3 regions of the Exiguobacterium acetylicum genome follow, and region 3 is predicted to be linked to each of the others. Evidence: riboswitches for the same ligand, from Rfam matches in the RefSeq annotation. Region 3 holds a riboswitch; each other region holds the start of a gene.

Region 1 (2,327 bases), 720 kb from region 3:
ACGCGTTCGGTCGCGACTTGCACATCCGTGAAACGAACATCACACCTGAGTCGATGATTACGGTCAACTCGTCACGTTTAGCTCCACAAAACGTCCTCGATTTCATTACACGTGGGATGGAAGAGTATCCAAATCATTACTTCATTCCCCAGTGGATGAAGGAACTGAAGTTGACGTATACAGGGACGCACCCGATCGCAGATCTTTCAGTGACGAACTATCCGGTGAAAATGTCGGATCCTGCTTACATGAATGATCGGGTTCGTTTCTTCTTGAACGCACAGACATGGTTCGATTTCATCGGACAAGCAGACCTTAGTTTTGGTGCACGCTTGCACGGAAATATCACAGCAACGCTTGCAGGTACGCCGAGTATCCTCATTCCAAAAGATGCACGGATGCGCGAATTGACGGATTACCATCAGTTGACGCACATTTGGGCGAACGACATCACAGCGGATACACAATTATCCGACGTCGTAGCAAGCGCTGACTTCCAAAGTCCGGCACGTGTTCAAGCGCGTAACTTCGACAACTTCGTTGACTTCTTGAACGTGAACAATCTTGAGCATATCTACCAAGAGACGAACTATCCTGAGAATGTACCGTTTGACCGTCAAATGGCGCAAACCGAGTTGCTCCCACCAGTCCAACCGATCTCTGGCGTAAGTCTTGAGGAAGCAGTCGCTCGTTTTGAACGGTTCTTCCCGGAACAAGAGAAGAAGATTGCGGATGCGCAAAAACAAACAAAAGCACAATTAGCTGAAAAAGATAAGAAAATCAAAGCATTGCAGAAACAAACAGGAACGGCTCAAAAGGATCAAGAGATTGCGGCACTCAAAGCGCAATTGGCTGCCCAAACGAAGAAAATGAAGCACCAGCAAGGAACATTGAACCGGAAAGCGGTTCGTGCAGCCTTGAAAACAGCGGATTTATTCGCTAAAAAGTAACCCTTTAAACATTCCGGATCGATACGATGCGGAATGTTTTTTCGATAGAAGTATTCTGAATTGTGTTGACAATTTGAAAAAGACTTGATAGGGTTATGAACAATTACATACTTATCCAGAGAGGTGGAGGGACTGGCCCTATGAAACCTCAGCAACAGGTCGAAAGATACTGTGCTAATTCCTGCGGGTGCTGCACCCGATCGATAAGATTTCCGAATTGTCGACCGACGCATCCGTGAGGATGCGTTTTTTGTTTGAAGTAGGTGGAATGAGGAGGAAATGGATTCATGAAAACGAGCGGAGCATTTCGACGCAAGATGGAATCACGTCATCTGATCATGCTGTCGTTAGGTGGTGTCATTGGAACCGGATTATTTTTAAGTACAGGTTATACGTTGGAACAAGCAGGACGCGTCGGAACGATTTTATCGTATTTGATTGGGGCCGTCGTCGTTTACTTAGTCATGTTAAGTCTCGGTGAACTCGCCGTGCACATGCCGGAAACCGGATCATTCCACAAGTACGCAACGAAGTACATTGGACCCGGCACCGGTTATACAGTAGCCTGGCTCTACTGGCTGACGTGGACGGTCGCCCTTGGTTCAGAATTCACGGCAGCAGGCATTTTGATGCAACGTTGGTTCCCGTCGATTCCTGTATGGGTGTTCAGCGCATTGTTCGCTGCGATGATCCTCGGTATCAACGTCTTGAAGGTTCGCGTGTTCGCTGAAGTCGAGTTTTGGTTTTCCGCCATTAAGGTCGTGACGATCATTGCTTTCATTTTACTCGGTGCGGGAACGATCGTCGGCTTCATTCCACTGCAAGATGGTAGCCCGGCTCCATTCTTTTCTTCGTTAACCGAAGGCGGGTTGTTTCCAAATGGCGCTTTCGTCATCTTCATGACGATGCTTGCCGTGAACTTTGCTTACTCGGGAACGGAACTAATCGGTGTCGCAGCGGGTGAAGCAGTCGATCCGAAACGGACGATTCCGCTTGCAATCCGGACGACGATTTTGCGACTCGTCCTCTTTTTCGTCGGTACGATCATCGTGTTAGCCGTCTTATTACCAATGGATGGGAAAGGTGTACTCGAAAGTCCGTTCGTCGCCGTGTTTGAACGAATCGGAATTCCCTACGCGGCAGACGTGATGAACTTCGTCATTTTGACAGCGATCTTGTCGGCAGCGAACTCTGGACTTTACGCTGCCTCTCGGATGCTCTGGTCGCTTGCGAACGAACGCATGATTCCACGCTTCTTCGCCCAGGTGACACCAAGTGGGGTTCCACTTCGAGCGGTATTGTTCAGCATGCTTGGCGGAGGACTTGCCTTGCTGTCTAGCATCTATGCAGCAGGAAGTGTCTATATCGCGCTCGTCT
Region 2 (2,327 bases), 540 kb from region 3:
TGCACTGACGAGTGCCGCCATACTGAATTCGGCACCCCGACGCTGTGAAATCTTGCGTGTCAGCGTCTCTTTCAAGTAAGCAATTCCACCGTTGAACGTAATCAAGCTGACGAGACCACCCATGAGGAGCGTCAAAATGGAGATTTCCGCCATCCCCATCATTCCTTCGGACATCGAGAGGACGAAGCCACTCAAGCCGAAACTACCATCAATCATACCGATGATGCCGGTGAGTAACGTACCACCAATGAGGACAAGAATGACATTGACGCCAAATAGTGCAAGGACGATGACAGCGAGATATGGAATCAACTTGTAGAATTCAAATGCTTTTGCTTCGACGACGTCACCAGAACCAGAAACGAATGCGAGCAGGATGACTGTCAAAATAGCAGCCGGCAGGACGATCATGAAGTTCGTCCGGAATTTATCGCGCATGTTCGTTTTTTGGGTACGGACGGCAGCAATCGTCGTATCCGAGATGAACGACAAGTTATCGCCAAACATCGATCCACCAACGACAGCAGCCGCTGCGATCGCAACGTTGATGCCTGTCGCTTCATGAATACCGAAGGCGATCGGTGCGAGTGCAGCAATCGTTCCGGTAGATGTCCCCATCGCCATCGAGATGAAGGCAGCGATGATGAACAGACCACTCATCAGGAGCGACGGAGGTAGGAACGTCAAAGCGGCATTAACGGTCGCATCGATGGCGCCGATTGCTTCTGCTGTTCCAGAAAACGTACCGGCTAGTAAGAAGATGAAGACCATGATCATGATATCGGGATTTCCGGCACCCGTTGCAATTCGTTCGACCGTTTGATTGATGGATCCTTTCGTCGTGATTGCAGCAAAAATCAAAGCGATCAGTGCGGCGATAAGGATCGGAAATTTGTAAAAGTCGTCATAGAAGATCCCGGCTCCGATGAAGAGAACCAGGAATACGACGAGAGGAAGCAGTGCCCATTTGTTAGGCGTGATCGTTTCATTCATTGTTAACACCTCGTTTCTCAAAGATACAAAAAAAGACCCCTTCGCAAGAAAGAAGGAGGTCTTTATGAAATAAAGACGCTCTTCTTATCTCTCAAGCTTTCGCTTGCTGGATTTGGCACAGTACGAATCAAATCGTCCGCTGCCGAAACATCATTGGGCCAGTCCCTCCGTTTCTCGCGATAAAAAGAAGTCATTCAATTGTTGTAAAACACGTTTCTTACCGTACCGCATTGAGTAACGCGTGTCAACTGTACTTTACTGAAGTGCCTTTTTCAATGTTTGGACGTTTTCTTCCATCAACTTGAAATAAGAGCTGTTTTGTTGCGCTTTCGTGACCGACTCTAGATTATGAATCGTCACGGATTCAGCTCCGATTTCTTTTTGGATGACACGTGCAACCTTAGGTGAGACTGTCTCTTCGAACGCGACGTATTTTAAATCATGCATCCGTGCTTCTTTCACTAAAGCGGCCAGTTGCTTTTGTGACGGTTCATCAGAAGGAGAAATTCCCGCGATCGGCAGTTGTGTGAAGCCATATCGTTCTGCGAGGTAACCGTAAGCGGCATGCGTAACGAGAAGCTCTTTTTTCGATCCATCAGCGACCGCTTGTTTGAACTCTTCATCGAGTGCGTCAGCTTGTTGATCGAACGCTTTTAAGTTTTTCTCGAATGTTGCTTTGTCTTTTGGTACTTCTTTTGATAGAGCAGTTGTAATTGAGCGTGCCATTGCTTTTGCGTTGACAGGGTCGAGCCAGACGTGTGGATCGTATTTTCCGTGGTCATGACCCTCTTCTTCATGCGCATGTTCATCTGTTGCATGATCATCATGCCCTTCTTCTTCGTGGGCATGTTCGTCTTCTGTATGCCCTTCTTCTTCATGTGCATGAAGTGTAGCATCCGACTCTAGCAAGTTGACGTCCTTACTCGTCTCGACGAAGCGGACATCCGTGCCTTTTAGACTCTCCTGGATTTTTTTCGAATACGGCTCGAGCGTCGTACCGGTTAAGAGGAACAAGTCGCCCTTGGCAATCTCAGTGAGTTGTTTTGACGTTGGCTCGTAAGAGTGGGGGTCTGCTCCAGGTGGAACGATCATCTTGACGTCGACTTGATTGCCACCGATTTCGCGGGCAATAGCAGCCGTCGCGAACGTTGATGCATAGACTTCTGTCTGGGTTTTATCTGAAGTCGATGAATCGGTATTTGAACCGCAAGCAGCGAGGACACTTGCACTCGCGAAGGCGACCGTTAAAGCAGGAATGATTTTTTTCATTATATGATACCTCCATTATTAAAACGTAACTATTCCGATTTGGACTTTCTCACTATAGCGGAACG
Region 3 (2,327 bases):
GCTTCAGGAAGTTTTCCTGTACCGAATGTGTCAACCGCGATTGATACTGGGTGCGCGACACCGATTGCGTACGCGAGTTGAACTTCTGCTTTGTCTGCAAGACCTGCAGCAACGAGGTTCTTCGCGACGTAACGTGCTGCGTATGCAGCTGAACGGTCGACTTTTGTTGGATCTTTACCTGAGAATGCTCCACCGCCGTGGCGTGCGTATCCACCGTACGTATCAACGATGATCTTACGACCCGTCAATCCAGCATCTCCTTGTGGTCCGCCGATGACGAAACGACCAGTTGGGTTGATGAAGAATTTCGTTGCTGCGTCGATGTATTCAGCCGGGATGACCGGTGTGATGACGTGTTCTTTCAAGTCAGCTTGGATTTGCTCAAGTGTGACTTCTTCTGCGTGTTGTGTCGAGATGACGATCGTATCGACACGAACCGGCTCGTTGTTCTCGTTGTATTCGACCGTGACTTGTGTTTTTCCGTCCGGACGAAGGTAGTCGAGTTGACCGTTTTTACGCACTTCTGCCAAACGGCGTGCGAGACGGTGTGAGAGCGAGATTGGAAGTGGCATGAGTTCTGGTGTTTCTTTCGTTGCGTAACCGAACATGAGACCTTGGTCTCCTGCACCGATTGCATCGATTTCTGCATCAGACATGCTACCTTCACGTGCTTCAAGCGCTTGGTCGACACCAAGAGCGATGTCTGCTGATTGCTCATCGATTGATGTCAATACAGCACACGTGTCCGCGTCGAAACCGTATTTCGCGCGTGTATAACCGATTTCACGAATCGTTTCACGGACGACTTTTGGAATGTCGACGTAAGTCGATGTCGTGATCTCACCTGCAACGAGAACGAGACCTGTCGTGACAGAAGTTTCTGCCGCAACACGCGCGTTTGGATCCGCTGCGAGGATTGCATCAAGAATTGAATCCGAAATTTGGTCACAGATTTTATCTGGATGACCTTCAGTGACTGACTCCGACGTGAATAGTCGGCGATTAAGGTTTGTCATGTATGACCCTCCCAAAAAAGAATTTGACGGTGTACTCATTTCCCCTAGTTGAGTGGGACGGTAAAATGAAAAAAACCTTTCCAAGTCCAAAAAATGGTCAGGGAAAGGTTGTGCGTTCTTCCTTTACCCTCTTATCGTTCGAAGTGTTTACTTCGCTTCAGGAGAGCACCTTTTCCCTCATTAATATGTGAATTAATGTAGGACGGTTGCCGGGTTTCTTCGGGCCTTGTTCCCTCCACCTGCTCAGAATAAGAGTATCCGTTACGAATTACATGATATAAAGTTGTACCTACTCTGTCAAGCAAGGTTTCAAATTCTAGTCGAAACTTTTTGAAAGAGATGTTAAACTGTTAATGCTGAAAGCGTTTCCAGATAAATAGAAATCAGCACCAGAAAATGATTGCTCTCTCTTTAGTATGTCATATATAATAAATGTGTCATACTAAATGCAGTGAGCCAAAACCAACGTAGGGGAAAGGTGGGGTCAGGATGCCGATGACGGTCCTGAATATCGAAGAACTACTCAAGAAAGAGCATGTGTTCAAACAACTATCTGTTGCTGAACTTGTCGAACATGCGATTCGAAACGAAGAAGGTGTCCTTGCTGAGAACGGCGCATTATCTGTAGAAACGGGGAAATTTACAGGTCGTTCACCAAAAGATAAGTTCATCGTCCGTGATTCTTCCTGCGAGTCTCACATTGATTGGGGTCATGTCAACCAACCAATGGATGGAGACAAATTTGAACAATTGTTGCAAAAGGTTCTTCGTTACATGAACGAAGCCGATCAGCTCTACTACACAGAAGCTGCTGCTGGAGCAGATACGCACTTCACCCTTCCGGTCCGTGTGCTCACACAATACGCTTGGCATAACCTGTTTGCCAAACAACTTTTTTTACGCGAGTATCCTGAAGTGGCTGCCTTCGAACCGTTCACGGTTGTCTACGCGCCACATTTCAAAGCAGATCCTGCCGTTGACGGAACGAACTCCGAGACGTTCATCGCGATGTCGTTCGAACACCGGATCGTCTTGATCGGTGGAACGGAATACGCTGGAGAAATCAAGAAGTCGATCTTTTCCGTCATGAACTACCTCTTGCCACAAGAAAACGTCCTTTCGATGCACTGCTCGGCAAACGTCGGACACGAAGGCGACGTCGCCTTGTTCTTCGGTCTATCTGGTACTGGTAAGACCACCCTGTCAGCAGACGATAGTCGTCAATTGATCGGTGACGATGAACATGGTTGGTCGCACGATGGTGTCTTTAACATCGAAGGTGGATGTTATGCGAAGACGGTCAATCTATCG

What was found. A riboswitch is a leader RNA that binds a small molecule or an ion and turns the genes downstream of it on or off. The one in region 3 is predicted to bind S-adenosylmethionine.
Region 1: another riboswitch for S-adenosylmethionine. It lies ahead of K7G97_RS16215 (amino acid permease); the one in region 3 lies ahead of metK (methionine adenosyltransferase).
Region 2: another riboswitch for S-adenosylmethionine. It lies ahead of K7G97_RS15360 (Na+/H+ antiporter NhaC family protein); the one in region 3 lies ahead of metK (methionine adenosyltransferase).

The regions. Positions count from the first base shown of each region.
Region 1 covers NZ_CP082333.1:3,146,415-3,148,741, reverse strand. Annotated here, with positions in the region: gene K7G97_RS16220 (polysaccharide pyruvyl transferase family protein) at 1-950, shown strand, start outside; SAM riboswitch class I at 1,059-1,160, shown strand; gene K7G97_RS16215 (amino acid permease) at 1,238-2,327, shown strand, end outside.
Region 2 covers NZ_CP082333.1:2,969,932-2,972,258, reverse strand. Annotated here, with positions in the region: gene K7G97_RS15360 (Na+/H+ antiporter NhaC family protein) at 1-993, opposite strand, end outside; SAM riboswitch class I at 1,075-1,179, opposite strand; gene K7G97_RS15355 (metal ABC transporter solute-binding protein, Zn/Mn family) at 1,249-2,262, opposite strand.
Region 3 covers NZ_CP082333.1:2,426,826-2,429,152, forward strand. Annotated here, with positions in the region: gene metK (methionine adenosyltransferase) at 1-1,016, opposite strand, end outside; SAM riboswitch class I at 1,145-1,271, opposite strand; gene pckA (phosphoenolpyruvate carboxykinase (ATP)) at 1,506-2,327, shown strand, end outside.